3 regions of the Paenibacillus crassostreae genome follow, and region 3 is predicted to be linked to each of the others. Evidence: predicted binding sites of a transcription regulator. Region 3 holds the regulator's gene; each other region holds the start of a gene.
What was found. Region 3 encodes Rex, which represses fermentation and respiration genes when NADH is low (regulators of the CRP and FNR family bind a similar motif). Its sites were predicted from a motif close to TTGTGAAATATTTCACAA; they were not measured.

Region 1: the regulator Rex is predicted to act here: its motif matches at 4,880-4,897, upstream of LPB68_RS13420 (cytochrome ubiquinol oxidase subunit I).
Region 2: the regulator Rex is predicted to act here: its motif matches at 5,980-5,997, upstream of LPB68_RS02710 (polymer-forming cytoskeletal protein).

What each region holds. Positions count from the first base shown of each region.
Region 1 is NZ_CP017770.1:2,917,258-2,927,705, forward strand. It holds gene LPB68_RS13400 (YheC/YheD family protein) at 1-354, shown strand, start outside; gene LPB68_RS13405 (glycoside hydrolase family 9 protein) at 501-2,126, shown strand; gene LPB68_RS13410 (hypothetical protein) at 2,481-2,963, shown strand; gene LPB68_RS13415 (methyl-accepting chemotaxis protein) at 3,045-4,739, opposite strand; gene LPB68_RS13420 (cytochrome ubiquinol oxidase subunit I) at 5,047-6,447, shown strand; gene cydB (cytochrome d ubiquinol oxidase subunit II) at 6,434-7,450, shown strand; gene cydD (thiol reductant ABC exporter subunit CydD) at 7,450-9,180, shown strand; gene cydC (thiol reductant ABC exporter subunit CydC) at 9,177-10,448, shown strand, end outside.
Region 2 is NZ_CP017770.1:563,183-573,630, reverse strand. It holds gene LPB68_RS02740 (TauD/TfdA dioxygenase family protein) at 1-741, shown strand, start outside; partial or broken gene LPB68_RS23840 (formylglycine-generating enzyme family protein) at 914-1,749, shown strand; gene LPB68_RS02730 (ketoacyl-ACP synthase III) at 2,046-3,065, shown strand; gene LPB68_RS02725 (VOC family protein) at 3,490-3,918, opposite strand; gene LPB68_RS02720 (nucleotidyltransferase domain-containing protein) at 4,127-4,906, shown strand; gene LPB68_RS02715 (phosphotransferase enzyme family protein) at 4,903-5,922, shown strand; gene LPB68_RS02710 (polymer-forming cytoskeletal protein) at 6,056-6,598, shown strand; gene LPB68_RS02705 (AraC family transcriptional regulator) at 6,745-7,521, opposite strand; gene LPB68_RS02700 (LysE family translocator) at 7,541-8,122, opposite strand; gene LPB68_RS02695 (AAA family ATPase) at 8,242-9,009, shown strand; gene LPB68_RS02690 (class I SAM-dependent methyltransferase) at 9,072-9,674, shown strand; gene LPB68_RS02685 (hypothetical protein) at 9,728-10,117, shown strand; gene LPB68_RS02680 (sensor histidine kinase) at 10,297-10,448, shown strand, end outside.
Region 3 is NZ_CP017770.1:677,310-687,757, reverse strand. It holds gene LPB68_RS03260 (biotin--[acetyl-CoA-carboxylase] ligase) at 1-781, shown strand, start outside; gene panB (3-methyl-2-oxobutanoate hydroxymethyltransferase) at 1,038-1,904, shown strand; gene panC (pantoate--beta-alanine ligase) at 1,907-2,803, shown strand; gene panD (aspartate 1-decarboxylase) at 2,796-3,179, shown strand; gene LPB68_RS03240 (tetratricopeptide repeat protein) at 3,302-3,931, shown strand; gene dinG (ATP-dependent DNA helicase DinG) at 4,116-6,974, shown strand; gene LPB68_RS03230 (redox-sensing transcriptional repressor Rex) at 7,026-7,676, shown strand; gene LPB68_RS03225 (amidohydrolase) at 7,666-8,976, shown strand; gene LPB68_RS03220 (cell wall elongation regulator TseB-like domain-containing protein) at 9,018-9,533, shown strand; gene LPB68_RS03215 (hypothetical protein) at 9,753-10,283, shown strand; gene LPB68_RS03210 (AAA family ATPase) at 10,276-10,448, shown strand, end outside.

The DNA of each region.
Region 1 (10,448 bases), 2.2 Mb from region 3:
ACATGGGAGACAACAGGTATTATAGGAAGAGTAGCACATCCAGAGAAAATAGTTACGAATTATCATAGTGGTGGTAAACTCGTACCCATTGAAAAGTTGTTAGCACCTTATCATTCAGCGCGAACACAGAAGGCCCAAATTGAACAAATGAGTCAACTTGGTGTGATGATCGCGAAGAAGTTACGGCAGAAGCAGAAGAGTATCCATCAGATTGGTGTTGATGTAGGATTAGATCAATCTATGAAGCCATGGATCATTGAGGTGAATACCAGTCCGGACCCTTATATTTTTAAGCAATTGGCAGATCTATCGATCTATCGCAAAATCATGAGATATAGACGTCTGAGAGGATAGTTCGGCTCTAGGATGGATGAAAGAGGGATCCTTAGTTGTATGTATAAGACTGAGGTGCTCTCTTTATTTTTTTTGCTTCTTTAAGGATATACAATTTGTGCTTTCTAAGATATATTAAACGAAAATAAGAAAAGGGAGGTGCTTGAATGGCTAAGGAAGTAGTCCGTAGTATCACCGTTAATCAGATTGGATATTTGACGAACCATAAGAAGATAGCATTATTCAAAGGAAGAGGAGGAACTTTTCGCGTTGTTAATGATCTAACAAAGGAAGTGGTCTTTCAAGGAGAAGCAGCAACCTCTATCAAAGATGAGGCCAGTGGTGTTAACGTCTACTCAGGAGATTTCACACATATAGGAATGCCGGGTCAATATCATATCGAACAAGAGGGTAGAGAACCATCAGGGTCATTCATTATATCGGATACGTCATATCATCAACTTCATAAAGGACTATTGAAAGCGTTCTATTATTTTCGATGTGGTGTGGAGTTAGAAGAATCATTCGCAGGGCCTTGGAAGCATAAGGCTTGTCACGTATCGAAAGGGAAAGTATATGCTCAACCGAATTGCTTATTAGATAGTAGTGGGGGTTGGCATGATGCTGGTGATTACGGTAAATATACAGGACCAGGAGCAAAAGCAGTAGCTGATTTACTATTAGCTTATGAACTGTATCCCGATGCTTTTAGTGAGCCGGTACCCCTACCAGAAAGTGATCGTGTCATGCCAGATGTATTACATGAGTGTCGTGTTGAATTGGAATGGTTATTTAAAATGCAAGATGCTTCAACAGGTGGTGCATTTCATAAATTGACAACACCGCATTTTCCGGCATTAGATGTTATGCCCGAGGAAGATGTAGCAGAGTTATACTTCTCACCGATTTCAAGTGCTGCAACAGGTTGCTTTGCTGGAGTGATGGCCATGGCTGCGCGTATTTATATGCCATTTAACAAAGGTTTTGCCGAGTCTTGTTTACAGGCATCATTAACCGCTTGGAAATGGCTGGAACAGAATCCAGATGTAATTGGATTTAAGAACCCTTCAGAAATTTCAACTGGTGAATATGGTGATGAGCAGGATCTCGACGAACGCTATTGGGCGGCAGCAGAATTATTCCGCACTACGGGTGACGAGTCTTATCAGCGTGTATTTATTACCCTGTCTCAGCAGCCTTTTTCTAAGACGAATCTGGGTTGGGCTGATATGGGTGGCTATGGTACAATTGCATACTTCTTACATGGTGAGCAACAAGGGGTGGAGAGTGTATATAACGCGTTGAAAGGAGAATGGCTACAGGAGGCAGATCGTCTTGTTGAACAGTGTAGTCAGGATGGATATTCCATCTCACTTCGTACGGAGGATTATATATGGGGAAGTAATATGCTAGTTATGAATAATGCGATGCTTCTACTTATTGCATATCATGTACAGAAGGATGCTAAGTACGAGTCATGTGCGTTAGATCATCTTCATTATCTCATGGGGCGAAATGTGTTAGATATTAGCTATGTTACAGGATTCGGAGATCGTTCTGTAATGAATCCACATCATCGTCCATCTGTTGGTGATCATGTGATTCTGCCTGTTCCTGGTATGGTTGTAGGTGGACCGGATCGTGGACTGCATGATGACTATGTTAGAGAACATTTGCAGGGCTTGCCCGCTGCACAATGTTTCGCAGATCATGAGGATAGTTATTCAACGAATGAAGTAACGATATATTGGAATTCTCCAGCAGTATTCGTAGTGTCACATTTTAATGGATAGGATCGGATGGTATATAATGAGTAGTCAAGCCATTTAGGACTAGGTTTGACTATTCATTATAATGTAAACAATATGAATAAAAAGGATATTTATAACATGTATAGAATTAATAGTCTTATAAATCTATAAGAAAAGTGGGTCGATATATAAAGCTATAATAAAGGATATATGAAACTACAAGAGCGATTATAGGTAATACATAAAAGAAGTGAAGCAATATGACCTTCATTTTTAGTTAACTTTATTCAGGTTATTGGGTATGTGGGATCTAGTAGTTTCCTAATTCACCCTTTTGATTAAATGTGAGGGAAGTAGTAAAGTTATATAGATATTAGTTAGGAGGTTCAGGCTATAATGTATTACGAAGACAGCGAGAATTTAACAATTATGACCTATACACTGAATAGCGGTATTAAAGGAACCGTTCCTTTATCCAATAAACAAATTCAAGAATGGATCGAGAGTTATCGATCAAATACTAGATACATTACCACAATCGGTAAAGAGTTCTTCGGTCTTAATCCAGAGCTTGTGGCAGATTTCAAGGTACAGAATCGATTCTCCAACTATGTGGAGGTGATCAGACCTATCTCCATAGGAGATCAAGAGAAGAATGATGAACTTTCGCAAGCTTATGAGGAGAATCTAGTATTCTTTAAAGTAGACTGCAAATGTGGGACAACGTATACAACTTACTCGCAATACTACACAACGAAATGGTTTTGTTCAAAGTGTAAAGAGATTGTATTTATGGACAAGAAGAAGGGTAAGGTTCCCACCGACAAGGGTGAAGCTTGGTATATGACGAATAAATATTTTGTGGAGCGGGAAGCATAGAATTCAAATATATTAAACTATCAAACAGAGGAACAATAGCTTGAGATAATCGGCTATGTTCCTCTTTCTATAGAAGAATGATTATACTTTGAATCGTTCGATAAGAGAATGGAGTTTCTCCGACATTCCTGAAAGAATACTAGCAGAAGAATCAATCTCTTCTAGTGAAGAGAGTTGTTGTTGAGAGGCAGCGGATACAGTTTGTGCACCATCCGACGTTTGATTGGCCACTTCGACGAGGACTTTGGCTGTATCTACAAGGATATTTGCACTTTCTGATAGCTGATGGACTGCAGTAGCAACATATTCATTCTGCGCACTAATGTGAGTAGCCGCAAATTCTATTTGTTCGAAAGAGGATCCTACTTCAGAGATTTGTTTGGTTCTTTCGGTTACTTGTGTGACTGTATTAAGCATACTATCACTAATATTTTCCATGAGGTGCATGGTTGTATTTACAACTGCAGATATTTCTTTCGCAGATTGAGCAGAGTTCTCCGACAATTTCTTTACTGAACTAGCTACAACAGCAAATCCTCGCCCTTCTTCACCTGCACGTGCTGCTTCAATCGCAGCGTTAAGAGCTAGTAGACTAGTTTCTTCGGCCATTCTAGTCATCACATGAAGCATATTTCTTATATCTTGAGAATGATCTTGGAGGCTTTGGATTGTTTGTGATAATTCCTGAATATCTTTATTCATGAGAAGCATCTGAGCCACGGTATCGTTCATTGCTATTCTTCCTATTTGTGCTTTATGCAAATTATCAGAAGCTGAGTGAAGAGCTTGTTCTGTGCTTATAGATATCTCAGCAATAAAATTAGATATTTCAGCTATTTGTTGAGAGCCCACTTCTAGATTTTGTAATTGTTTTTCTGCGCCAGAAGCCATTTGCTCAATAATTATGGTGGTATGTTGTCCTGCTTCTCCAGATTGTTTAGAACTTGCGGATAGTTCTTGCGATGAGGAGGCAACTTGCATGGAGGTATCGTTAACTTCACGGATCAGACTTTGAAGATTAGAAGTCATTATATTAATATCTGTTGCTAGCTTTCCGATCTCGTCTTTACTGTTAATTTTTAATGGTTTCAAGGTTAGATCACCCTTAGCAATTCGGTGAACGTTGGCTGACAGATGAGCTAGTGGATTGATCATTCTCCGAATGATGAGATGAATAATCAGAGCAGCAGCAATGAAAAGAATAGTACCTACAATGAATGGATATTTAAGCGTATCGATTGTACGTTGTTGGATCAACGGGGCGTCAACATTGATCGCTAACAGGCCGACAATCTCCTGATTGGGATCATTATTTTTATATATAGGTCCGTAACCTGTCTTTAGTTGAACATCATCATATGTATATACTTCTGAGTAGGCTGAATGCTTCATACTAAGGATCATTTCTCGAGCATCTTCATCGAAATAGAAGGCATCTCCTGCTTTATAGCCTCTACTTTTTAAATTTGTATCAACAGCCAAAATTTTCCCTTCAAGAGATAGGATGTAAGCTTCCTTAAAAAGATCCTTCTTATGTACGATCCAATCTATGTTTGATTCTACTTCGCTAAGCAAGGTAGCGTCACCTTGGGCAAGTGCTATGATATCTTCGGGATCAACAAGGCCTGAAGTGATGTTGGCACATCCCACGGTTTCTATACCTAATGCCTCATCTACTTGTCTGTATGTAATCTGATAGGCAAAGATGCTAATTGATGCACCTACGATGATGAGTAGGGTAATTAAGGTTAATGTGACCCTTTTAGCCAATCCCATTCTAATGTCCTCCAATATTGTGTAATTTAAAATTAATATTCAATATGAATATAGTGGAAGTAATTATATTAGCTTTTAAATATTTAATCTGTGGTTATTATCACTTATCCCGAGAAAAAAAGAGTTTATTTTTTAATATTGTGTGACAAACTTCACAATCGAGTTCATTTTCGTCTCAAAGTGTGATAAATATCACATGTGCTTTTTGAAGTGTCTGGCACAATGTATGAATGTGATAAATGTCATTAAATAAATTTGCTGATGATGTATTTTGATAACTTAACTATAGGAAGAGGGATTGGAAATCATGGATCCGGTTATGCTTTCACGCATTCAATTTGCGTCGACCACACTGTTTCACTTTATTTTTGTACCATTATCTATTGGATTAGCATTATTGATCGCCATTATGGAAACAATGTATGTTATTAAAGGAAAAGAAGAATACAAGAAGATGGCTAAATTCTGGGCCCATCTGTTTCTCATCAACTTTGCAGTGGGTGTGGTAACAGGTATATTACAAGAGTTTCAGTTCGGGATGAACTGGTCTGACTACTCTAGATTTGTAGGAGATGTATTCGGAGCGCCGCTAGCGGTCGAAGCTTTGCTTGCGTTCTTCTTAGAGTCTACGTTCCTGGGTCTATGGATCTTTGGATGGGATCGCCTATCTAAAAAGCTTCACTTAATGAGCATATGGTTAGTATTTTTTGGTACGCTGATGTCTGCATTTTGGATCATCGTTGCGAATGCCTTTATGCAAGTACCGGTTGGTTATGAGATTAATAATGGTCGAGCCGAGATGAATGATTTCTTTGCTTTGATCACGAACAAGCAACTATTACTGGAGTTCCCACATACGGTACTAGCTGCATTTATGACAGGTGCTTTCTTTGTTGTAGGTGTCAGTGCCTATAAGATGTTAAAACGTAAAGATTATGAATTTTTCAAGAAGTCCTTTATTATAGCGATAATAGTAGGAATGGTTTCTTCAATTGGTGTCGCGCTTGTAGGACATAGTCAAGCTCAGTATCTGGTTGAGACTCAACCGATGAAGATGGCGGCCTCAGAAGCGCTATGGGATACAAGTTCCGATCCAGCGCCTTGGACGGTATTTGCGACTATAGATACGGATAATAAAGAGAACGGTTCAACTTTTCAGATCCCATATTTGCTAAGTTTCTTATCGTATAGCAAGTTCTCGGGTTCATTGGAAGGCATGAACCAGTTACAAGAACAATACGTAGAGGAATATGGCCCTGGGGATTATATTCCACCTGTAAAGACGACTTTCTGGAGCTTTCGGATTATGGTAGGGAGCGGATCTATTCTTATTCTTCTAAGTATGTACGGTGTCTACCTCGTAGCTCGTAAAAAGCTAGATCAAGTCAATAAGTGGTTCTTGCATATCATGGTATGGGCAATTTCATTACCATTTATTGCGAACTGGGCGGGATGGATCATGACAGAGATCGGTCGTCAACCATGGACGGTCTTTGGACTGTTTAAGACAGAGGATAGTGTTTCACCTAATGTATCTGCAGGGCAAATTTTGTTCTCATTAATTTCATTCTCACTTGCATATTTAATATTAGCTATCATCTTAGTTTACCTATTTTTACGTGTGATTAAGAAGGGACCGCATGATTCCGATACTCATAAGGAAGAATCTCACGACCCATTTGATAAGGAGGGTAATTATGTCTCTTAATGAGTTATGGTTCTTGTTGATAGCCGTACTATTCATTGGTTTCTTCTTCTTGGAAGGCTTCGACTTTGGCGTAGGTATGTCAACAAAGCTTCTAGCGAAGAATGATTCTGAGCGTCGCGTATTAATTAATTCGATTGGCCCCTTCTGGGATGCGAATGAAGTATGGTTGATTACTGCAGGGGGTGCGATGTTCGCGGCCTTCCCTCATTGGTATGCTACTTTGTTTAGTGGATTCTACACTGCATTAGTATTTGTTCTATTAGCCTTGATTGGTCGTGGTGTTGCATTTGAATTCAGAGGAAAGGTTCACTCAGAGACTTGGAAGAAAACTTGGGATATTGTTATTTTCTTAGGTAGTTTGCTTCCGCCGCTTCTATTCGGGGTCGTATTCGCTTGTTTAATACAAGGGGTCCCTATTGGCGAAGATATGAATATGAATGCGAGTTTCTCTGATATTGTCAATGGATATACGCTATTGGGAGGTATCACTGTAGTTGTTCTTTGCTTAGTGCATGGACTTATGTTTACTACCTTAAGAGTTATGGGAGATTTGCAGGATCGAGCACGTATGATGGCTAAGAAGCTATTGATTCCTCTAGCTGTTCTATTAGTAGGTTTTGCTGTGATGACGTATTTTGTGACGGATGTATTCGAAGTTCGTGGCACTATTCTTAGTGTAACTGCTGTTGTAGGCGTGATTGTCTACTTCTTAGCCGCATACTTTATTTCACGCAAAAAAGATGGTTGGGCTTTCGGTATGACAGGAGCCGTAATTATCGTATCCTTTGCATCCATATTTATTGGGTTATTCCCACGGGTTATGGTCAGTTCGATCAGTGACACCTTTAGTTTAACGATTACGAACGCTGCATCGGGACAATATTCATTAAAGGTCATGTCCATCGTTGCGCTAACCTTGCTTCCATTTGTTCTAGGGTACCAAATATGGAGCTACTTCGTATTCAATAAAAGAGTTAATGCGAAAGATCATTTGGAATACTGATGGGTCGCGACTTATTAGGTTTCAAAGGAATCAAACCCGTTCTATTGATGGTGGCACTACTGACCTTAGTGCAAAGTATATCCATATTGTGGATGGCCAGAGGGTTGTCGGAAGTTGTCTCCGCACTTTTTGCTGGGGAAGCCCTGCAGAATCAGCATGATGGAATCTTCATGTTTCTGATGGCATTTCTGGTTCGCCATGTCATAAATTTCTTGCAACAAAAAATAACGTACCGCTATGCAGAGCATACCGGTGCGTTATTGCGCAAACAATTAATAGACAAGCTATTTCAACTTGGACCTCGGTTCGCTAAGACAGAGGGAACAGGGAAGCTGGTTACGCTTGTTTTGGATGGAATATCAAAATTTAAGCTCTATTTAGAATTGATCATACCGCGTACGGTAGCAACTGCGATAGTTCCAGTAGTCCTTCTTATATATATATTCACGCAAGATATGACGTCCGGAGTTATTCTCTTAGTTACGATGCCGATTCTAATTGCATTCATGATTCTAATCGGACTTTCTTCGCGTAAGCAAGTAGATGGTCAAATGGAATCTTACCGGAATTTAGCGAATCATTTCGTTGACTCATTACGTGGGCTAGAGACCCTGAAGTATTTAGGTCGAAGCAAGTCACATGAAGGTTCGATAGGCAAAGTTAGTGATAGGTATAGAAAAGCTACAATGAAAACGTTGCGTGTTGCCTTCTTATCTTCGTTCGCATTGGACTTCTTCACGATGTTGTCTGTAGCTTCGGTTGCTGTTAGTCTAGGTCTGCGCTTAATCAACGGTGAAATGATGTTGGTCACAGCTCTAACGATCCTCATTCTAGCACCAGAGTATTTCCTACCCGTACGGATGGTAGGATCAGATTATCATGCTACTTTGAATGGGAAGGAAGCAGGAGAGGCAATCCAAGCTGTAATCGATATGCCAATTGAGAAGGAGGAATTGTCTCTTCCTGAAGGGTTCTCTTATTCTTGGAATACCGATAGCCAACTGTCATTATCACATGTACAGGTACAGCATGAAGCAGAGGGTCCTTATTCCCTGCATGATGCAACCCTACACATTCAAGGAATGAAGAAGATTGGTATTATTGGCGAAAGTGGAGCTGGGAAATCAACGCTAATTGATGTGCTAAGTGGATTTCTACGACCCTCTTCAGGCACCGTAGAGTTGAACGGACAAGCGCTTTCGGCATTAACAGATGTGGCATGGCAGAATCAAATGACATATATCCCCCAGAGTCCCTATTTATTTAGCAGTAGTCTTGCTGATAATGTGCGCTTCTATACGCCTGATGCAAGTCAGGCAGAGGTTGAGGAAGCAGTTAAGAATGCGGGTCTATCTGAGCTTGTGGAGAGTCTACCAGCAGGCGTTGACGAGGTCATTGGTAGTGGTGGTCGTGTCTTGAGTGGTGGCCAAGCTCAGCGGGTAGCGCTCGCACGTGCATTCCTAAGTGATCGACCGGTGATTCTGTTAGATGAACCAACAGCTCATTTGGATATCGAGACGGAATATGAGTTGAAGGAGACGATGCTTTCTCTTTTTAAGGAGAAGTTGGTATTCCTGGCTACACACCGTCTACACTGGATGCCAGACATGGATCAGATTATCGTGATGGATCAAGGTAGAGTAGCAGAAATTGGAACCCATGAGGAGTTAATCGCTTGTAAGGGTGTTTATTATGCGTTAATTACTTCACAGCTGGAGGGTGTGCTATGAAAGGCGAACAATGGCTACGGCCTTATATCACACAATATTTCTGGCGCTTCGTCATTATTGTAGTTTTGGGTGCGCTAACGTTACTAACAGCAAGTAGTTTAATGTTCTCCTCTGGGTATCTGATTTCTAAGTCTGCACTTCGGCCTGAGAATATCTTGATGGTGTACGTGCAGATCGTTATTGTAAGAACTTTTGGTACGAGTAGATCAGTTGTTCACTATGTGGAACGTCTCGTTGGACATGATACGATTCTGAGAATTCTATCAAAAATGCGCGTACAGTTATATCGTATTCTCGAACCGCAAGCGCTATTTATTTCATCAAGATTCCGTACAGGGGATATCCTTGGAGTTCTTGCAGAGGACATCGAGAAATTACAGGATGTGTACCTACGTACGATTTTCCCAAGCTTAGTAGCATTACTGCTATACGCTATATCCATTACGGCATTAGGGCAATTCGATTTGCAATTTGCTCTATATATGGCGTTATATCTCCTTATTCTCATCCTTGTTCTGCCATGGATCTCACTGTGGCTCACGAAGAAGAAGAATCAGCAGTCACAGCATAAGCGTGGTCGATTGTATCAGACTCTAACAGACGCTGTAATAGGCATGAGTGATTGGGTCATTAGTGGTAGACCAGCTCAATTCGTTGAACTCTATGAGAACAATGAAGTAGAAGTAGCGCAAATTGATCGTAAGTTAAGTACATGGGCGAGATGGAGAAATCTGATCGGCCAAACAACGTCGGGGATCGCAGTAGTAGGTGTTTTATATTGGTCAGGTCAACAGTACGCTGATGGATTGATTGCCTCGACGATGATCGCAGCATTTGTACTTGTAATCTTTCCACTGATGGATGCATTTCTTCCGATTTCTGAAGCTATCGAGAAAGTTCCACGTTATCAAGGTTCTTTTGTCCGTTTGGCTGAGATTGAGGATGCGGGAAAAGAGATGAAAGGGACAGATTCCTCGCGGATCGAGAAGATTAGTGAAGAGGTCTTGAATAGGGCTAGAAGTGACGCACATCTTAAGATAGATCATGCTTCATATCGATATGATGACTTAGGAGTATGGTCTTTCCAAGACATTACATTAGATATTCCTCAAGGGAAGAAAATCGCTATTATTGGGCGAAGTGGTGCAGGTAAATCTACGCTATTGAAATTGATTCAAGGCGCTGTTGTTCCTGAAAAGGGTAGTGCAACAATTCATGGGATGGATGCCCATCTATATGATGAACATATCCCTAGCATCATTTCCGTA
Region 2 (10,448 bases), 110 kb from region 3:
GGACAACATCATCTAGATGACGCAGCCCAAGAAGCATTTGCTCATTTATTAGGAGAACCTTATGCACATCCAACCGTTCCTGTGAAAGAAAACTCTAATTACATTTTTGAATTGGATTCTGAGCATGGGGCAAAAGCCAATCACTGGCATACGGATGTGACGTTCGTACCGGAAGTACCGAAATACTCCATTTTAAGAGGTGTAACCATTCCTTCTGTGGGTGGCGATACGGTCTGGGCTAACACCAATACAGCCTATGAAGATCTCCCAGAGGGATTAAGAACATTAGCCGATGAGTTGTGGGCTGTCCACACCAATGACTTTGATTATGCGGATTTTAAACCAAATTCAGTTAATCTTGAAGATAATGAGACTTATCAAGCATATCGAGCTACCTTTGAATCCACTGTATTTAAGACGAGACATCCTGTTGTACACGTCCATGCTGAAACTGGGAAAAAGCATCTCCTGTTAGGTGGTTTTGTCAATAAATTAGAAGGATTCAGTTCAAGCGAATCTGAAAAAATACGCAGTATTTTTAACTCCTATGTTGAGCGTTTAGAGAATACAGTACGCTGGCAATGGACAGAAGGGGATGTTGTGATCTGGGATAACTTAGCTACCCAACATTATGCTATCGCAGACTATGAAGAACGCCGTGTTGTACGCCGTGTGACCGTAGGGAAGAACATCCCTGTGAATCAGCAACAAGAACCAAGTAAATTAATTACAAAGAAATAACATGGAAAACTGCCGAATGACCTTCGGCAGTTTTCCTCTAGATTAACGACTATGGAGTGTGATAACGATGCAACTCTCAAAACCCCAATCGTGTTGTTCTGTCTCAAGAGATCAAAGTATGCATATAAGAGAAACGAATCTGACAGATTTCCAAACCCTAGACTTAAACAATATGGTCCAGATTCCAGCCGGTGAATTTATACTGGGTTCAGAGAATGACGAAAGCTCGGAAGAAGATGGAGAGACGATTCGAAGAGAAGTGTACATAAATTCTTTTTACATGGACAAATATGCTGTAACGAATGAACAATTTGCACGTTTCATTGAAAAGACAGGCTATGAGACAGATGCTGAGAAATATGGGTGGTCTTTTGTCTTTCATTTATTTGTGAGTGATGAATTGGAACAAGATATTCTTGGTTCGCCGAAGGATACGCCATGGTGGATCGGGCTGGAAGGGGCAAGTTGGAAATGTCCTGAAGGGCGGAATTCTTCCACAGATCACCGACTTACACACCCTGTTGTTCACGTATCATGGAATGATGCGATAGCCTATGCTACTTGGGCTGGGAAACGGTTACCTACGGAAGCTGAATGGGAATACACTGCCTCTAGTGGGGTAATAGACAGGAAATACCCGTGGGGAATGAACTCCAAGAAGATGGCGAACATCACTGTAATATATGGCAAGGGGAATTCCCACATACGAATAGTGGAGAGGATGGATTCATAGGTACTGCACCAGTAGACAGTTATGATGCCAATGCATTTGGTCTGTATAACATGTCAGGGAACGTATGGGAATGGAGCGAGGAATCATTTTCAAATCAACCGTCTGATGCTACTAACATTTTATTAGACCCATCGATCAAGTTAATCAAAGGGGGATCCTATCTGTGCCATCGTTCGTATTGTAACCGATATCGGATAGCTGCACGCACGTTCAATACGGTCGATAGCTCGACGGGGCATATGGGATTTAGATGTGTGGCTGATGCTTTACACTAACGCGGTTCGATAATGAGGGTCTAAAAGCAAAATTCAATCGTATGATTGAGAACAGGAGACAGAGCTTTAGGGAGCTTTGGTAATTCCGAGGATACTTGAAATTCAAATGTATGTTTGTTGAAAATAATCATCTCGTCGAAACTCAGCACCTCAAATGCTGAGTTTTTTGCTTGTGTTCATTAGTTTGGATAGTAGTATCTATCCCGATTGGAAACAGTATTAAAATGGATGATTATGTGTTAATATAAAAATAGTATCAGGTACTAATACCAGATAATAATTAGGAGTGTGAGGTAATGGAGCAATCGAAAGCACGTATCACTGCCATTGGATCCTATGTACCAGTCAAAAGAATGACCAATTTCGATTTAGAAAAGTTAGTAGATACAAATGATCAATGGATAGTACAACGTACGGGCATCCGAGAGCGCCGCATCAGTGAACCAGATCAATATACAAGTGATATGTGCGTATCCGCTGCTCAAGACTTAATGCGAAGATACGATAAATCCCTGAAAGATGTGGATCTTATCCTTGTAGCGACGTCTACACCAGATTTTATTTTTCCCAGCGTAGCAGCTTTGCTTCAAGATAAACTTGGTATTTCCGGTTCGGTTGGAGCTATTGATCTCAGTGCTGCTTGTGCTGGATTTGCTTATGCACTTCACGTAGCGGACGGCATGGTGGCTTCCGGATTACATCGTAAGGTTCTCGTGTTTGGTGCGGATGCTATGTCTAAAATTACGGATTATACGGACCGGTCAACGTGTATCTTATTCGGTGACGGTGCTGGTGTTGTGCTTGTAGAAGCTGACCCAGAACATACAAGTTTTGTGGCCTACCATCATGAGACCGAAGGGATCGGTGGTGCTCACGTATATTTAAATGGTACAGCTGAGAAGTTGAACGGTGTAGATCTGAGTAACACGGGAGCACTTGTACAGAATGGGAAGGAAGTATTTCGTTGGGCTGTTAGAAATGTACCTGAGGGTATAAAAGCTCTTCTAGAGAAAAGCGCTTCAACCATAAATGATGTGGATTGGTTTATTCCTCACAGTGCCAATTTACGTATTATTGAACCGATCTGCGAGCGGACGAAGATTCCACTTGAACGAACGATATATAGTTTAGTGAACTTCGGTAATACGTCAGCGGCTACCATTCCACTGGCTATAGATTTGGGTATTCGTGAAGGTAAGATTCACGATGGGGAGCGTATCCTAATCTACGGATTTGGTGCAGGGCTTACGCAAGCAGGTTTATTGCTTAACTGGAATCCTGATAAGCAGGTTTATTTACCAGAAAGTGAACTATAATAGAAATGACTAACTAATATACAATTTCCAAATACATAAACGGGCCTCAAGATATCTTGGGCCTTTTTATGTTCGTCTAGCGACGGGTGGATTCAGCAGTCGATGGTGATTTTTCAATATCATTTTGGCCCGAGGTGATAAGGTGTACTGAATCGACTTGCGGACCGTCTGAACACTTTCAATGACATAGCGATGAATGGGAGTATGATGCGTCTAGTGGGGTAATAGACAGGAAATACACTTGGGGAAATGAACTTTATGAAAATGGCGAACATCATTGTAATATTTGGAAAGGGAGGACATATGGGATTTAGATGTGTGGCGACAGGTTAGGTTATATGGGAATTGTATTAACAAAGGATATGGAATTTCTCTAAATGAGAAGTTCCATATCCTTTGTTTATTGGTCTATTGATATGAACAATTACATTGTGAACTGACCATTGTCATAGTTGAACTGCCATTCTATACCGAACTTGTCTGTTAGATTGCCATAGCATGCGCTCCAGAATGTTTCCTGGAGTTCCATTCCGACCTTGCCACCTTCTTGGAGTTTCGCAAACAAAGATTTTACGTCATCTAAATCCTTACTTACGATGGCTAGGCTGATATTGTTCCCTACTACAAATGGCATACCTGGGAATGTGTCAGAGAACATCACATTACTTCCTTGAATTTGAAGTCGAGCGTGCATGACGAGATCTTTTGCTTCTTCGGGGAGAGTGAAGTTTGGATCTGGAGGTGTATCTCCAAAGGACATAATCTGTGGTTCCTCTGTACCAAATATCTCGGCGTAATATTCTACAGCTTCACGACAGTTTCCATTGAAATTTAGGTATACATCAATTGACATTTGCTTCTCTCCTTCGATATGAACTGTAAATCATTACTAATGATTTATATATGGATTGTAGCATTTATTCGAGAAATATCCAAAAACTTAAAAATTGTAAACGGGTGTCTTAAATCCTTTGAATAAACTCCCTTTTCTATTAAACTAAAGACAAGGTATAGCACTCCATTTAAAGTTCGTTGTAACAAGGCAGAAGGAGCTGAAGAATATGAAAGAAATGATTCAAGAAAAGTTAATAGAAATTGAACAAAAACATGATGTCAAAATACTATTTGCTGTTGAGTCAGGCAGCCGCGCATGGGGGTTTCCTTCCAAAGATAGTGATTATGACGTTCGTTTTGTATATATTAGACAACCTGATTGGTATTTATCTATTGACGAGAAGCGGGATGTTATAGAGGTTCCTATCAATGACCTATTAGACATCAATGGGTGGGATATTAGAAAAGCTCTAAAGTTGTTTCGGAAATCCAATCCACCACTATTAGAATGGTTAGTTTCTGAGATCATTTATTATGATACATATGGATTTAAAGATGAAATGTTAAGGTTACGGCATCAAGTATTCTCTCCAAAAGCCTCAGTTCATCATTATTTAAGTATGGCTAAAGGAAACTACCGAATGTACTTACAGGGTGATGAAGTAAAAATTAAAAAATACTTTTATGTGTTACGTCCTATATTGGCATGTAAATGGATTGAGAAGTACAATACGAATCCGCCTATTTCATTTCAGGATCTGCTAACTGAAATGGTAACTGATCCCGTATTGAAAAGTGAAATCAATGAATTATTAAGTAGAAAGATTGCCGGTGAAGAACTAAGTTTAGAGAAGAAAGTTGAAAGGGTAAATGAATTTATAGAACAAGAAATTGAGTATCTGACGGATTTTGCTAATTCATGTACAAGCGAACTTGAGGATCCTACGAACCTACTGGATATTTTATATAGAAAGTACTTAAAGATAGTATGGGGGAATACAGGATGATGGGGTCGTTGATTGAATCCGTGGTGAGAAAGTATTGGTTAACATGGAGAGGTTCCATCCAAAAGGGAATAGGTGGGTGGAACAATACAACATATTTTGTGGGAAATGATGATCTGCGCTATGTTCTACGTTGTTATGAAACACATCGAGATCGAGAAAAAATTGAATTTGAACATGCTATTTTAGAATCACTTCAGCATCAGTCACTAAGCTTTAAGGTTCCTATTCCAGTCAAAGCACTCGATGGTCAAACCATCGTTCAGATGGATGATGGAAGTGGAAAGTTTGCCTGTCTATTCGAATATATTGAAGGACTGTCTCCTAAAGAGAGCAACACCGTCATAGCTAACTCGTTCGGTGAAGTTACGGGTGAGCTTTCTGTTACTCTTGCAAGGGTCAATCTAGATATTGCACCTGCGTATCGACCGTATTATGAGTTGGAGAAGTCTTATCCAATATGTACACGTGAGGTCGTATTAGACTTTTGCGAGAATCCTCCGGAAGCCTTCGATGATCTGACAGACATCCTACATAAACTTAGAATAGCCTATATCGAAATCTGTGAATCACTAACTGGACTGGAAAAGTTGCCACAACAGCTTGTACATGGTGATCTGAACGAATCCAATCTTCTGGTACATAAGGAACATGTCGATCAGGTATGTGCATTACTTGATTTTGAATTTTGTACAATCGATGTGAGAGCGATGGAGCCTGCTGTTGTGATCTCGGGACTACTTGGTCACCAAGATGAAATAGCAACCGTGCGGCAATTTTGTACAGGCTTTGCAAGCAAAGTTCAGTTGTTACCAGAAGAAGTAGCTGCAATACCCATACTTATGCGCTTGCGTAAAGTGGATGTGTTTCTTCATTTTCTAAGTCGCTACCTTATGGATACAGATGGACCGGAGGTATTACGAGAGCAAGTGCAGTTGCTGGTTGCTGATCTGAAGCAATTGGAGTTAAGTTGGATTTGGATAGAAAAAGAGTTGAATATATTAGCGAAGGGAACATAAGTTGTGATTCATGAAAAAATTCCTTCAAATGAAGGTAGTATAAATTCTGACACAATATTGTGAAATTTATCACGTTGTAATTATGAAATTTTAATATATAATAAATTTATAATAAGAAATAGGGGGAATAAAAATGAAATTTGCTAAAATGTTATTAGTTGCAGGTGTATCGGTTGCTTTATTATCAGGTTGTGGTGCTAATGAAGAGAAAGCGGCTAATGAAGCTGCTCCAGCTACAGAACAAGCAGATGTTGTAACAACAGCATCACTTGTAAATGAAGGAGAAGCATTCACTAAAGCTGTAAGTGCAGATGGAACATGGATCATTGCTATTCTAAATGATGTAACCATAGATCAAGACGTTACCGTTGCTGGTGAATTCCGTAATAAGAACGAAGCGGAAGGCGATATCTATCGTAAGATTGCCCTTTATGCACAGGATGCGGATCACAAAGTGACTGCAACATACACACTTACAGTACCTAAATTAACTGTACAAAGTGAGAATTTGAAAGCTCAAGGCGGAACAATCAAAGGTGACGTTTATGTAGAAGCCAATGGATTTACTTTAACTGAAGATGCAACGATCGATGGTAATCTTTACTTTGCTAGCGAAGATGTAAAAGCAACTGCAGTACTTGAAGGTAAAGTAACTGGAGCAACTGAAGTTAAATAATCTCGTAATCATACTGATCATTAATATAAATAGCCTGTATGCAGAGCCTCGTAATCGTGGCTTTGTATACAGGCCTTTTTTCGTTTTACACAAAGATGAGAACATAACCTTAAGCATGAATAACGATAATGAAATATCAATCCTGATCAGTTAAGTTGTGACATGTATTCATATGGAGTTATTCCGAACACACTCTTAAAATGCCTGTTCATGTGAGTTAGATCCACAAATCCGCATTCCGCCACTGCCAAATAGATATCTTTGTTTTTCTCAATGGAATGCTTGGCATGTTCTACCTTACAATTCAGAAAAAACTGATAGGGTGATATTCCTGTATAAGTTTTAAACTCACGAATAAACTGATATTTGGACAGGTCAAATTCTTTACAGAGATCGTCAAGCTTAAGCACATTTTCTATATTGCCAAACATCATTTCTTTTGTTTTTTTAACAAGTTTATTATTTTTTCTATGGGGTGTATCTATTTCTGTATTGGATACATAGTCGACTAGAGTTAATAGCAGTTCATTGCATAGTGATTCTTCTTTTCCGTTCTGGATTGCATGGCTTAGGGATAATATACATTGTGCTAAGCTGGCATCGTAGATGATTGGAGATGAGAAATTCACTAATTCTTTCTTTTTCGATATCTCTAAGAATAGATCCGGCTTGATATAGAGCATGACATATTCAATACCAGATTTATCATATGACCTACCGTCATGCGACTGCTCGGGATTAAACAGCATTACGCCATTTTTATGGGATGATTGAAAACTACCGTCTAGGTTATATTGCTGAATGCCACGCAGGGTTACACCGATCGCATATTCCTCGTGGCAGTGCTTTTTATATGTGAAATCAGTCATACTCGCCGATAAGGCCAGAATATCTGTTGACTTTCTATAGTTGAATTTCTCCATACTCTTCGCCTCCCAATCTCTATAGGATCCCCGAAACCAATATTGCAGAGTACACTAAAAAGAGCGCCATCAGGACATTAATCACCTTTTGATGGTTCTGCAGATAACTTCTGAAGATCGTACCAAATATAACCCAGGTCGTAAATGCCAAAAAACCGATAACTGATATTATTATAACAAATAGGAACGATGCAAGTGATGATGTATAATAGGGCAACACATAACTAGGTATAACGGTTACCGTAAACAATAGCACCTTTGGATTTACAAATTGCATTAGTAAGCCAGAGACAAAATTAGCTGGTTGATGATTTTTAGTTTCCGTTGAACCCATTTGATAGATTTGGTAAGCAAGATAGAGCATATAAAAACCGCCGATGATCCGCATAATACTCAAAATATTCGGAATGATCTCAACAAGAATGCGGTTGAGTATGGAAGATGTGGCGAGTAACAAACCAAAAGCTATAGTGGCCCCATATACATACTGCATTGTTTTTCTGGCGCCAAAGTGTTGTACGGAAGATAAAATAACAATATTGGTAGGTCCAGGTGTAATTGTAACCACAACACAATAGATCAAAAAGGATGTTAAATTCATGTTAAACCTCCTATAAAAGTATCACATGAATATACACCTTTCATCTAGCATGCTTATAGTATATTATTGCAGTCAGTTAAACTTGGATGAAACAGTTCTAGTAAATGGAGTGATAAAATTTGAATTCTCATGAATGTTTTTTAAAGCAGATTCAGCTAAAAAGACAGGGTATCCCATCTTACGATAACTATCCATTTAATTTAGGGGTAATTAAGAGTCTCCATAAGCTTGATCTCCACCCTAAGGTAACCTATATAGTTGGTGAGAATGGAATGGGGAAATCAACTCTAATGGAGTCAATTGCAGTAGCGTGGGGGTTTAATCCTGAGGGTGGAACGATTAACTTTTCTTTCTCGACTCGATCTACTCATTCTGACTTGTATGAATATATTCAATTGATTAAAGGTCCTTATAGACCTAAAGATGGCTTCTTTTTTAGAGCTGAAAGTTATTATAACCTCGCTACGAATATAGATGATCTCGATAGTCAAGATTCATCCGATCGCCCAATTAAAGAATCTTATGGTGGGAAGTCTTTACACGAGCAGTCACATGGTGAGTCGTTTTTTTCAACATTCGTGCATCGCTTCGGAGGTAAAGGATTATATATTTTGGATGAACCAGAGGCTGCATTGTCCCCTCTCCGCCAAATGGCGATGCTTGCACGAATTCATGAACTGGTTCAACAAAACTCACAATTTATCATTTCAACTCATTCACCAATCCTGATGGCATACCCAGACTCAATTATATATAATCTAAATCCAGATGGCATCGAAATGAGTTCTTTAGAGGAAACCGATCATTACGTGATTATGAAGGAGTTCCTTAATAATAAAGATAAAATGCTGAATCAGTTATTTGAAAGTGAAGCGGAAGACGAATGAAGAAAGTTACGAGTATGAGTTAAGCTTACGAGCTAATTACTATATCGAAAGGTGGGATATAAATGGAGAAGCAGAAGTTAATACGTATCTTTGATAAGCAAGCAACCCAATATGAGAAAAAAAGAGAAAACCCAGAACAACACCGTTGGCGTCAACATCTTTTAAGCCACGCGAAGGGCGAGGTGCTTGAGCTTGCAGTAGGAGCAGGTGCTAATTTCCCATTTTATCCTCCAGCAATTAAGGTTACCGCAACTGACTTTAGTGACACGATGCTTGAGAAAGCAAAACGAGCGGCAAAACAATATCATATTGACGGTGAATTTCTTTGTTCTGATATTGAAGAAATGAACTTTTCCGACCAATCATTCGATACTATTGTATCTACGTTATCATTTTGCAGTTATGATAATCCATCAATGGTGTTGGATAAAATCAATCGGTGGTGTAGGCCGGATGGGCAAATCCTTCTCATGGAACATGGGATCAGCTCTAACCTTGCGTTTTCCACTGTCCAAAAAGTACTTAATCCGCTTTTATATCGTGCTTATGGATGTCACCATACAAGAAACATTATGGAACTAATTCGAGAGTCAGGTCTCAAAATCAATAAGGTGGAAAGCTACTGGCTTAACACAGTTCATCTTATTTGGGCGAACCCGAGGTAATAAGTCAATAAATATGAACCAGTCTAACTTAAGGAAAAGAGGAGTAATTCTTTATGAAAAAAAATATTGTTATCATTTTTTTAAGCATCATTATCGTTTTGTTATTTGTTTATATGTTCTTGGGTAAAAGTGTTGAATATGAAGTTGTAGCAATAGAAGATGCTCCTACTTCGATTCAAGCTGCTATTCGAGAAAATAATGATAAATTGAGATTTAGTATATTTCAAGATGGAACCAATACATACATATACTACAAAACCGACCATGCTGCTAATGAATATATAACTACTGATTTAGTATTAAAGGTTAAAGGGGGTAAGTATATAGCAGCTGCAGAAGTTACATATGCAGTGAACGATGGAAATGTAAATTACGATAAATTAATAAAACTTGAAAAAGTACTAGATAAAGATATTCTACTAACTGAAAAGAATACTCGTTGATCGAATCCGTTTCAGATTGAATGATCGGGCAATTCCCGAAGTCGAAAATTCCGGTTTTCAGGTATTTGAACAAGTTTGAACTCATAAATAACGCTCCTCTACATTTTTCGTAACCGCTTTCAGTAAAATTATAATTGATTATCATAATAAGGTTTATTAGGTGAGGTGGGATTCAGACTTTGAAATCAAAAAGGTTGTTTTTATCCCTTCGGATGAAATTTATTATTCTTTTATTAGTGCTGATTACGATACCATTTTTCTTAATTGGATTTATTACATATAAGCAATATTCGAGAAATGTAGAGGCGGATGCAATTACTTATACAGAGCA
Region 3 (10,448 bases):
TCTTGACCCACTGACATTAACTAATGCTATTCATACAACGGTTATGGGGTCTAAGGTGGAGGTAATAAAGACGACGTTCTCTACACAAGAGGATGCGCGAAGAAGAGCAGAGCAAGGTGCGGCTGAAGGTACGCTTATTATTGCGGAGGAACAGACTGGGGGGAAAGGGCGACTGGGTCGGAAATGGTTCTCTCCTTATGGGAAGGGGATCTGGATGAGCTTGATCCTTAGACCACAGCAACCTTTGAAGTTCGCATCACAACTAACCCTTCTTACAGGTGTTGCCGTCTGTCGAGCCATTAGACAAGTGACAGGATTAGAGGTTGGAATTAAGTGGCCCAACGATATTCTGATTCAGAAACGGAAAATTTGTGGTATTTTATTGGAGTCGGCTATAGAAGATAATGTCATGCGTTATTGTATTGCAGGGATAGGCATTAGTGTCAATGTGGATGATAACGATTATCCTGATGAGTTAAAGACAATTGCTACATCTTTAAAGATAGAGAGTGGAAGCACAGTCAATCGAACATTATTGATCGCTGCGGTCATGGAAGAGTTCGAAACATTGTATCAAATCTACCAACAGAAAGGTTTTCGTCCGATCATAAATTTATGGGAAGCATTGTCGTTGAATCTTAACGAAGAGGTTATTGTTCACTCGCATCAAGGCATACAAGAAGGTATAGCAGTTGGTTTAGACTCAAGTGGTGCATTGCTTGTAGATATGGGGATGGGTGAAATCAAGCCTGTGATCTCTGGAGATGTCAAACTTAAATAGTGTAAAATACGATATGGTTTGGTATACTGTGTCTGAGGCGGTATCGATATGAATCGAACTGCACTTATGTTACATGGTTTATTTGTATTAAACATTACTTACTGTATATCGTGAGTACGTTGGATTCTGCTCTGAGCCGAAAGGACCGAGACAGAAGGGACGATCGAAAGTGACTCTTTTTTGACTATCGGACCTTTTTAGTGGAAAAGCTAAAAGGTTTTTTTGTTTTGTTAATGAAGAAGGGAGCACGGATTATATGTCAAGAAAATCAATGCTAAATATTGTGAAAATTAAAAAAATGAAAAAGGATGGAATTCCTATAAGTATGGTTACAGCTTACGATTATCCATCAGCTAAGTTGTCAGAGGAAGCGAATGTGGACATCATACTTGTCGGTGATTCATTAGGAAATGTCGTACTTGGCTATAACTCAACCATTCCAGTAACCTTGGAGGACATGGTGTATCATTCTCGTGCGGTGGCTAGAGGTGCGGAAAATACTTTTATCGTAACAGATATGCCATTTATGACTTATCATGGAAGTATAGATGAAACTTTACGTGGTGTACGGAAGATTATGCAAGAGGGTCATGCCCATGCTGTCAAAATGGAGGGTGGAAAAGAAATATGCCCTACCGTTGAGGCAATTGTGAAATCGGGTGTTCCTGTACTGGGACATATTGGTCTGACCCCACAATCGGTGAATCAAATTGGTGGATATCGCATTCAAGGAAAAGACGCTAAGGATGCTCAACGGCTAATGGATGAAGCTAAAGCGTTAGAAGCGGCAGGAGCTTTTGGGATTGTATTAGAACTGGTCACTGAGCAGGTGGCTGAAGCCATTTCCAAGGAATTATCCATTCCGACCATCGGTATTGGTGCAGGGCGATATTGTGATGGACAAGTGTTGGTATTCCATGATATTTTACAATATGCATCACCTTATATGGAGAAACGTTTTGTCAAAACTTATGCGGACATTGGTTCAGTAATTCGTGAAGGGTTAGGGAATTATGTTAAAGAAGTGAAGGAGCGCTCTTTCCCATCTGCGGAACATGTCTTCACAGCGGATGAACAAGTATTAGATTCCCTTTATGGTAGTGATACATCAAAGGAGGAGTAAGCATGAAAGTTATTAGATCCATTTCTGAATTAAAACATGAGTTACAACAATATAGAGTAAGCAGTCAGCATAATGCAAAGATTGGATTAGTACCAACTATGGGATTCCTCCATAATGGACATGCGAGTCTGATGACTCGTGCACGTGAATTCGCTGATGTAGTCGTTGTTAGTATCTTTGTCAATCCAATCCAATTTGGACCTGGTGAAGATTATGAGACATACCCACGTAATGAAGAACGTGATTTAGCGTTAGCTGAAAAACAAGGTGTCGATATTGTTTTTATACCCACAGTTGCTGAAATGTATCCTCAACCGACAAAAACCAAAATTAGAGTGTCTGAACGAACCGATCGTCTATGTGGAGCATCTCGTCCGGGACATTTTGATGGTGTGACGACTGTTGTAAGTAAATTGATCAACATTGTGCAACCTCAATTCGCCTTTTTTGGACAGAAAGATGCTCAACAAGTTGCTGTACTTCAACAGATGGTTATGGATTTGAATATCAATGTGGAGATTGTTCCATGTCCGATTGTAAGAGAAGAGGATGGACTAGCACTCAGCTCCAGAAATGTTTATTTAAACACAGAAGAACGTAAACAGGCCCTTGTGCTCTCTCGTTCCCTTCGCGATGCGGAGGTGGCATTTAATGATAGCAAGTCTGTAACAGCATCTGAATTGCGTGAGAAGATATTATCTATGATTCAGAGTTCGCCACTCGCAAAGATCGATTATATAGAAGTGCTGACATTTCCTGAATTGATTCCAGTGGCCGATAATGCCATTGTGACAGAGGTTGAATCTCAAATAATAATTGCGCTTGCTGTGAAGTTTGGAACAACTCGACTTATTGATAATATGTTATTTATGCCAAAGGGGGCTTTTTCAATTGTTTAGACATATGATGAAATCTAAAATTCACCGAGCAACAGTTACTGAAGCGAATTTAAATTATGTTGGAAGTATTACTATAGATGAGGATTTAATGGAAGCGGCAAATATTCTCGAAAATGAAAAAGTTCAGATCGTAAATAATAATAATGGTGCACGCTTGGAAACGTACGCTATTCCTGGTCCAAGGGATAGTGGAGTTATATGCCTTAATGGAGCAGCTGCACGGTTAGTTCAACCTGGGGATACGGTTATTATTATTTCGTATGCTGTTATGTCTGAGGAAAGCTTACAATCACATAAGCCAACAGTTGTATTCGTTGATGAGAACAATAAACCTGTTCAATTAATGGATAAAGAAGTGCATGCGACGATTCTGTAAACCATGGGTTATGTGAATTGATGCAATGTATGGAAACAACGAATGAAAAGGTCCACTTAAACAAAAAATGATATTAGTAAGTTTGCACTAATATTATGATTGTTGAAGGTGGGATGCAGGTCATGTTTCAACATGTATTCGCTGAAATGAACGACATGTTAGAGGAAATTGTCAAGCATTACCCAACAGCACAAGAGACTCAAAAGCAACTTTTGCTTCAAAGGTGGAATATGCTTAAAGCGATGAGTGATGGAATTATTGAGGAATGGCTCTGTTTTGAAGAGAAAATGAGCACATTCCGAGAATATATGGTACTCTCACCTGTGTTTTCTTTAGCTGCAACACCTGAAATGGAGATGGAGTCCTTCATACGCGGTCAAGGGTATTTCAAATTACTGATGTTTCGTCAATCGATCCAGCAATTTTCTAATATTGTTAACGAAATGCCTGACAGCGTGCTCGCCAGACTATATATTGCTATGGCCCATCTTCATTTAGAGGAGACAAGCGAAGCTCTTGTACAATTTCACAGGATTCTTCCTATGGCAGAGCATAATCGTTTAAAAGCAATGATCTATAACGCTTTAGGATGTATTCACGTCAAATTATCGGATACATCTAAAGCTCAGGAGTACTTTGCGTTGGCTTTACAGAATGATCCGACCATGCCTGATCCACTAGTTAATTTACAGGTGTGTTCCCACAATCATGGTCAACTTCAATATGGAAGTCAGCTTATTTCATTATTTTAAAGTAAGGACATCCTATAGAAGACGATGCCTGTTAAGCGAAAGCAACAGAGCATCGCCTTTTTTTTCAACATATTAGAGAACTATTCCATCTTCTGCATACAATTTCATAATTCAAATTAATGAATAAATTTAAATCTTCTGTTATGCTGTAAAATGAGACTGGATTGAAAGGGAATAATTGAACATGAAATTTGCTGTACTGGACTTTGAAACTACGGGCAACCAGTCCACGGATGAGATCATTCAAGTGGGGCTTGCCATTATTGAGGAAGATCTATCAATATCACAAGTATATGGATCATTTGTTAATCCCGGGATATCTATTCCTCCTTTTATAAGTCAATTAACAGGCATCACAGCTGGTGATGTTGAGAATGCTCCTTCATTAGAAGAAATGTTGATGGAGTTAGTTCCACTGTTAGATGATGTTGTTTTGGTAGGTCATAATATTGCCTTCGATTTTAATTTTTTGCAGAACGCACTCGATCGATGTGGTTATTTACCATTCGCTGGTCGGTTGTTAGACACCATAGATTTGCTAAAAATAAGTTTTCCCTCATTATCGACATATCAATTAGGTCTAGTTACTTCACAATTCGGTATTCAGCATGATCGACCGCATCAAGCCGATAGTGATGCATTAGCAACTGCGCATGTGTTACTGAAATGCTTAGACGAATTAATTAGTCTTCCGCTTATTAGCTTACAAAGAATTAATGAAATATTTGGTGATGATGATAGTGATTTAGCTTGGTTCTTCGATGTTTTGTGTCGTGAGAAAGAGAAAGAGCCCGCACAGGACTTGGAGAAACATACATTTTATCGTCGCTTGGCATTAGCAGTTGAAGATTGGACGGATATTTCAGCGCCACGAGATGATGCAGACGATAATCCATTAAAGAATATGGAATTCAATGAGTACCTTGAGAAAATTCAAGACCAACTTCGCACATTGATGCCTCAGTATGAAGCACGAGAATCACAAAACATGATGTTCAATGAAGTAATGAAAGCACTACAGGATGAAAAGCATCTACTTATAGAAGCTGGAACAGGTACTGGTAAATCACTAGGATATTTGATTCCTGCTATCTATCAAAGTGTGAAGCGTGAGCAGAAAGTTATGATCAGCACGCATACGATTAACCTTCAAGAGCAGTTACGTGAACGTGATATTCCACTGTTAACTCAAGTAATACCCTTTCCATTTAAAGCTGCCGTTTTTAAGGGTAGACAACATTATTTGTGTTTGAGAAAATTTGAACATAAAATAAATACTAGAGACTTCAGTAATCCTAAAGAGGATATGCTTATAGCTGCACAAATGATCGTATGGTTAACGCAGACTTTGACAGGTGATGATGAAGAATTAAATCTTGTCGGTCGTGGTGCGGATTTCTGGGAAACAGTGTCCAGTGATTCGGATTCTTGTCTGGGTCGGGCCTGTCCTTGGTTCCGTAAATGTTATTATCATCGAGCTAAACATGAAGCGAGTATTGCGGATGTTGTCATTACTAACCACTCTAAATTGTTCACGGATGTGAAAGCGGGTCATCAATTATTGCCTGCTTATGAGTATTTAGTCGTTGATGAAGCTCATCACTTAGAAGATGTTGCAGGTAAACATTTAGGGCTACATATGAGGTATTTCAATGTGATCCACACCCTTGTACGACTGTACAAAGATAACCGAAATGGACAATTCCCTGTTCTACGAGATCAACTTCGCCAATCGTTTAATGAGAAATCTCAGGATTGGGCTGTACTGATTGATCGTATGAGTGGTGATTTAGTTGAAGTGAAGGAGCATTGGGACCGATTAAGTGACATGCTGTTTACACTGCTACCTGAGCGAAGTGATGCTGCACCTGGAGAAACGGGACAATTTGTCCTTCGCTTACAACCTTCAAAGAAGCCAAAAGATTGGGAAGAACTAGCAGCAATAGAGAATCAAATTTATGTTTCGTTAGGTGAAGTTATCCGTAATGCTGATAAAATGATAAATGAAATCAGAGAGAATCTTGATGACCAACAATTAGAAAGCCTCCTTACAGATGTAAGTGGTCTTGTGAAAGATTTAGCAACTCAACGAGAAGACCTGCATTTCTTTATCTCACTAAACGATGTAACGAATGTATATTGGATGGAGGCTAATGGCCACTATCGTAGTAAGTCATTACAAATGTATGCCGTTCCTATTGATGTTAGTAAGCAATTGAAGGAAGTATTCTTTGATAAAAAGAAGAGTATTATTCTAACTTCTGCAACACTTTCTATCGATAAGTCTTTCCAGTATATGATCGAGAATTTGGGACTTCAAGAGGCGGCAGACAAGGATCAAGTGAATACAGTCATGCTTCCATCACCATTCCGTTATCGAGATCAAGCCTTATTAGTTATTCCACGTGATTTCCCAAGTGTGAAAGGGAGCATAGGTGATGCACTCTTTGTTGAAACATTAGTGAAGTCGTTGGCTGACACCGCGATAGCTACGCATGGACGTATGTTAGTATTATTTACTTCATATCGGATGCTACGACAGGTCCATGAACCGTTAACTAAAGCCTTATCATCCACAGATATTGCAGTGATTGGTCAAGGAGTGGACAATGGAAGTAGAACTAAGTTGATTCGTCGATTCCAAGACAGTAGTGCTTCAGTATTACTTGGCACAAGTAGCTTTTGGGAAGGGGTAGATATTCCAGGTGAAGCGTTAACTTGTCTGGCTATCGTACGACTGCCCTTTCAACCTCCGAACCATCCACTTGTGGAAGCGAAGAGTGAATTATTACAACAACAAAAGAAAAATCCTTTTATGAAGCTTTCCGTTCCGCAAGCAGTCATTCGTTTCAAACAAGGTTTTGGCCGTTTAGTACGTACAGCGAATGATCGAGGAATCGTCATAGTCTATGATACACGTGTGATTGAATCATATTATGGAAAGTATTTCTTATATTCTTTACCTGGTCCCAAAATGGAACATATGCCAACGAATCAAATGGTTCCACGTATTTCTGAATGGTTACAAGACGATTCCCGCTAATAAACCTAAAGTTATTTCATATGTGAACACTAATTATGAGGAGGAGCAAATATGAAATCTGAAAAAATTTCAGAAGCTGTCGTTCGTAGATTACCTATTTATTGGCGTTATCTTTCCGAACTTCAGAGACGAGAAGTGTCAACAGTCTCTTCACAAGAACTTGGTCAAAAGCTTGATTTGAACCCGGCTCAAATTCGTAAGGATCTTGCTTATTTCGGCGATTTCGGTCGGAAGGGGATTGGGTATGATGTGGCTTATCTCATAGAGAAAATCCGTCATATCCTCAATTTAGATCAACAGATTAATGTTGTTCTAGTGGGTGCAGGTAACTTGGGACACGCTCTTTCTAACTATAATGCTTATTTGAAAGAAAATTTAAAAATTGTTGCTGTATTTGATGCATACGAACCTAAGGTAGGCACACAAATCAACACTTTGAAAGTTCAACCTATGGATGAACTTTATGATACGATTAAGAATCACAATATTAGAATCGGAATTATTACAGTACCTGAGTATGAAGCGCAGCAGGTTGCAAATCAACTTATCGAAGCGGGTATTGCAGCTATTCTTAATTTTGCACCTATTATATTAAAGACTCCACCGCATGTTCGTATTCACGCTGCTGATTTTACAACGGAAATGCTTAGTTTGGCGTATTATTTGGAAGAAGGAAAGGAAGATTCCACTGATGGTGAATAGTACAACGAAGAAATGGATGATTAAGAATGGTACTTTTACTATTCTAAACAATAAGCAGTCGATTGTTAAAGGGTATATGCTTATTGAGAATGATCTAATCACATATATTGGTGAAGAGAAGCCATCCATTGATGAAGAAATTCCAGTTATTGATGGGAATAATCTATTATTCTTGCCAGGTCTCGTAAATACACATGGACATGCTGCTATGTCATTACTTAGAGGATATGGTGATGATCTGGCTCTTCAAATTTGGTTGCAAGAGAAAATGTGGCCAATGGAAGAGAAATTCACTTCTAAAGATGTCTACTGGGGATCGTCTCTTTCTGTATTAGAAATGCTTAAGGGTGGAACTACGACGTTTCTAGATATGTATGATCATATGGACCAAGTAGCGAATGTAGTTCAAGAGTCAGGTATTCGTGCTGTACTTACTAGAGGTGTCATCGGTTTATGCTCTGAAGAGGTTCAAAGACAGAAACTTCAGGAAGCAATCAACTTTGCTAAGGATTGGAATGGACAAGCAGAGGGTCGAATCACAACGATGATGTCACCACATGCACCATATACATGCCCACCAGATTTCTTCACACAATTTGTTCAGGCTGCACATGATCTTGATATTCCAATGCATACACATATGTCGGAGACACGAAGTGAAGTCGCGCAGAATGTCGCTGATTATGGTCTCAGACCTGTTCAACACTTAGAGAAGTTAGGTATGTTTACACGTCCTTCTATTGTGGCTCATGGAGTACATTTAACCGATGAAGAAATTGAGATTCTAGCAAAGTATAACGTAGGTGTCTCACATAATCCAGGTAGTAATTTGAAATTAGCAAGCGGTATTGCGCGTATTACAGATTTGTTAAAAGCAGGAGTTACTGTATCGTTAGGAACAGATGGACCTGCTAGTAATAATAACTTAGATATGTTTGAAGAGATGCGTCTAGCTGCTCTTATTCATAAAGGGATTTCTGGAGATCCTACTGCTATTCCTGCGGCTGAAGCTTTACGAATGGGGACTATTTACGGTGCGAAATCATTATTTCTCGATTCAGTTGGATCTTTGGCTCCAGGGATGAAAGCGGATTTTATTGCAATAAATACAGATCAGGCACATTTCATACCTCGAACAGATTTCATTTCGCATGCGATCTATTCTGCGTGTAGTAAAGATGTAGAACATGTGTGGGTAAATGGTAAACAAGTTGTGAAGAATGGAGCTTGTCTAACTTTAGACGAAGAACGTATTCGTCATGAAGCACAATCTGCTTTTGAAGGATTACTCAACCGTTAGGATATGAGTTATTCCTGATCCCTGAAGAAAGGAAGTTCGGGTTGAAAAAGAATAAAAAGAAGCTGATTTGGTTAATTATTGTTATCATAGCCGTTCTATTATTCGGGCTCTACCGATATTATATATACATTATGCAAGACCAATGGAGACAAGAAGAAATAGCAATTGTCGCAGCTAAGCAGCATAGTGAATTAATCAAAGTGACTCGTACTTCTAAATCGGTCTGGAATGATGTGGTATGGGTTATCGAAGGGCAAAATGAGGAAGATCAGCATATGATCGTCTGGGTCCCATTCACGAGTGATCAGGAAGTGAATGTTACTTCTGGAGCCATTAAAAGTGAATTACTTGAAGATGGATTATCGAGAAGTCAAATGATGAGTATCATTCAACGGGAACTCCCGGATACGAAAGATATCCAATTGGAATTGGGATTATTTAATGGGCGTGCTGTGTGGCAAGTATTTTACAAAGATCAAGATCATTATAACTATCGCTTCTATCGCTTTAGTGATGGTCAACAAATAGGTGAACAATTCACATTGCCAAATCGATAAAAAATAACCAGCTGAGCCATTCTAAAAAGAATGATTCAGCTGGTTATTTTGAAATATAAGGAAGTACTTGTTGTGTTAAAAAAACCATATTTTTTCAGAAAAAAAGTGTATACGATGTGATATACTTATTTATGTTATTTTGATATACGAAATGATATACGATTATATATACTATTATTTGTATTTACAATACGCATTTATACGAGAGGAGATTGTTGGATGAAAATACGTATCATTCCGGTTGTGTTAACTGTGATTATTTCAGGTGGACTTCTATTTGGCGGATGGTTTACGTTTCGCCAGGTAGCTCAACAAACCCCACTTGAAAATATTGTTAACCATTATGAAGGTATCAATCAATCAACACTAGAAATAAGTCCCAATGAGGTTGTAGTAAAGATTGATGTGGAGCCGGGTACGAAATTGTCAGGGCTAGTTCAACAAATTAATTCAGAAGGTAAATCAATCATTGATGGAAGAACATTAAAACTTGATGTGGTTGATCATTCGAATGATGCTTTAGATGACTTCTGGGATGAAGCACTATTTCCTGTAGCCGAAGCAATGGAGAATAGACGCTATACTCAGATCGTTGAGAAATTACAAGAGATGGAACAAGATTCAACGGTGCAGGTGACCACAGAAATGGATGACAAAAACGTGTATGTTGGCCTAACCGATGGTGAGGGAAGTAAGTTTATCATTCTGCCACGTGAACCTGAAGTGTTGGAGGTGTGGAATAATGCCTAAGTGGATCAAAGAAGTGCTTATCGGATTTATTCCAGTATTGCTAATCTTTCTTGGCTATATTGGTGTGAATATTGTTCCCATTCTATTAGCAGGAGTGCTAGTGGCAGGATTATTGTTTTTTATGAATAATCGAGGTGGAGTTGCTGTTGGAGCAATGGCTGACCG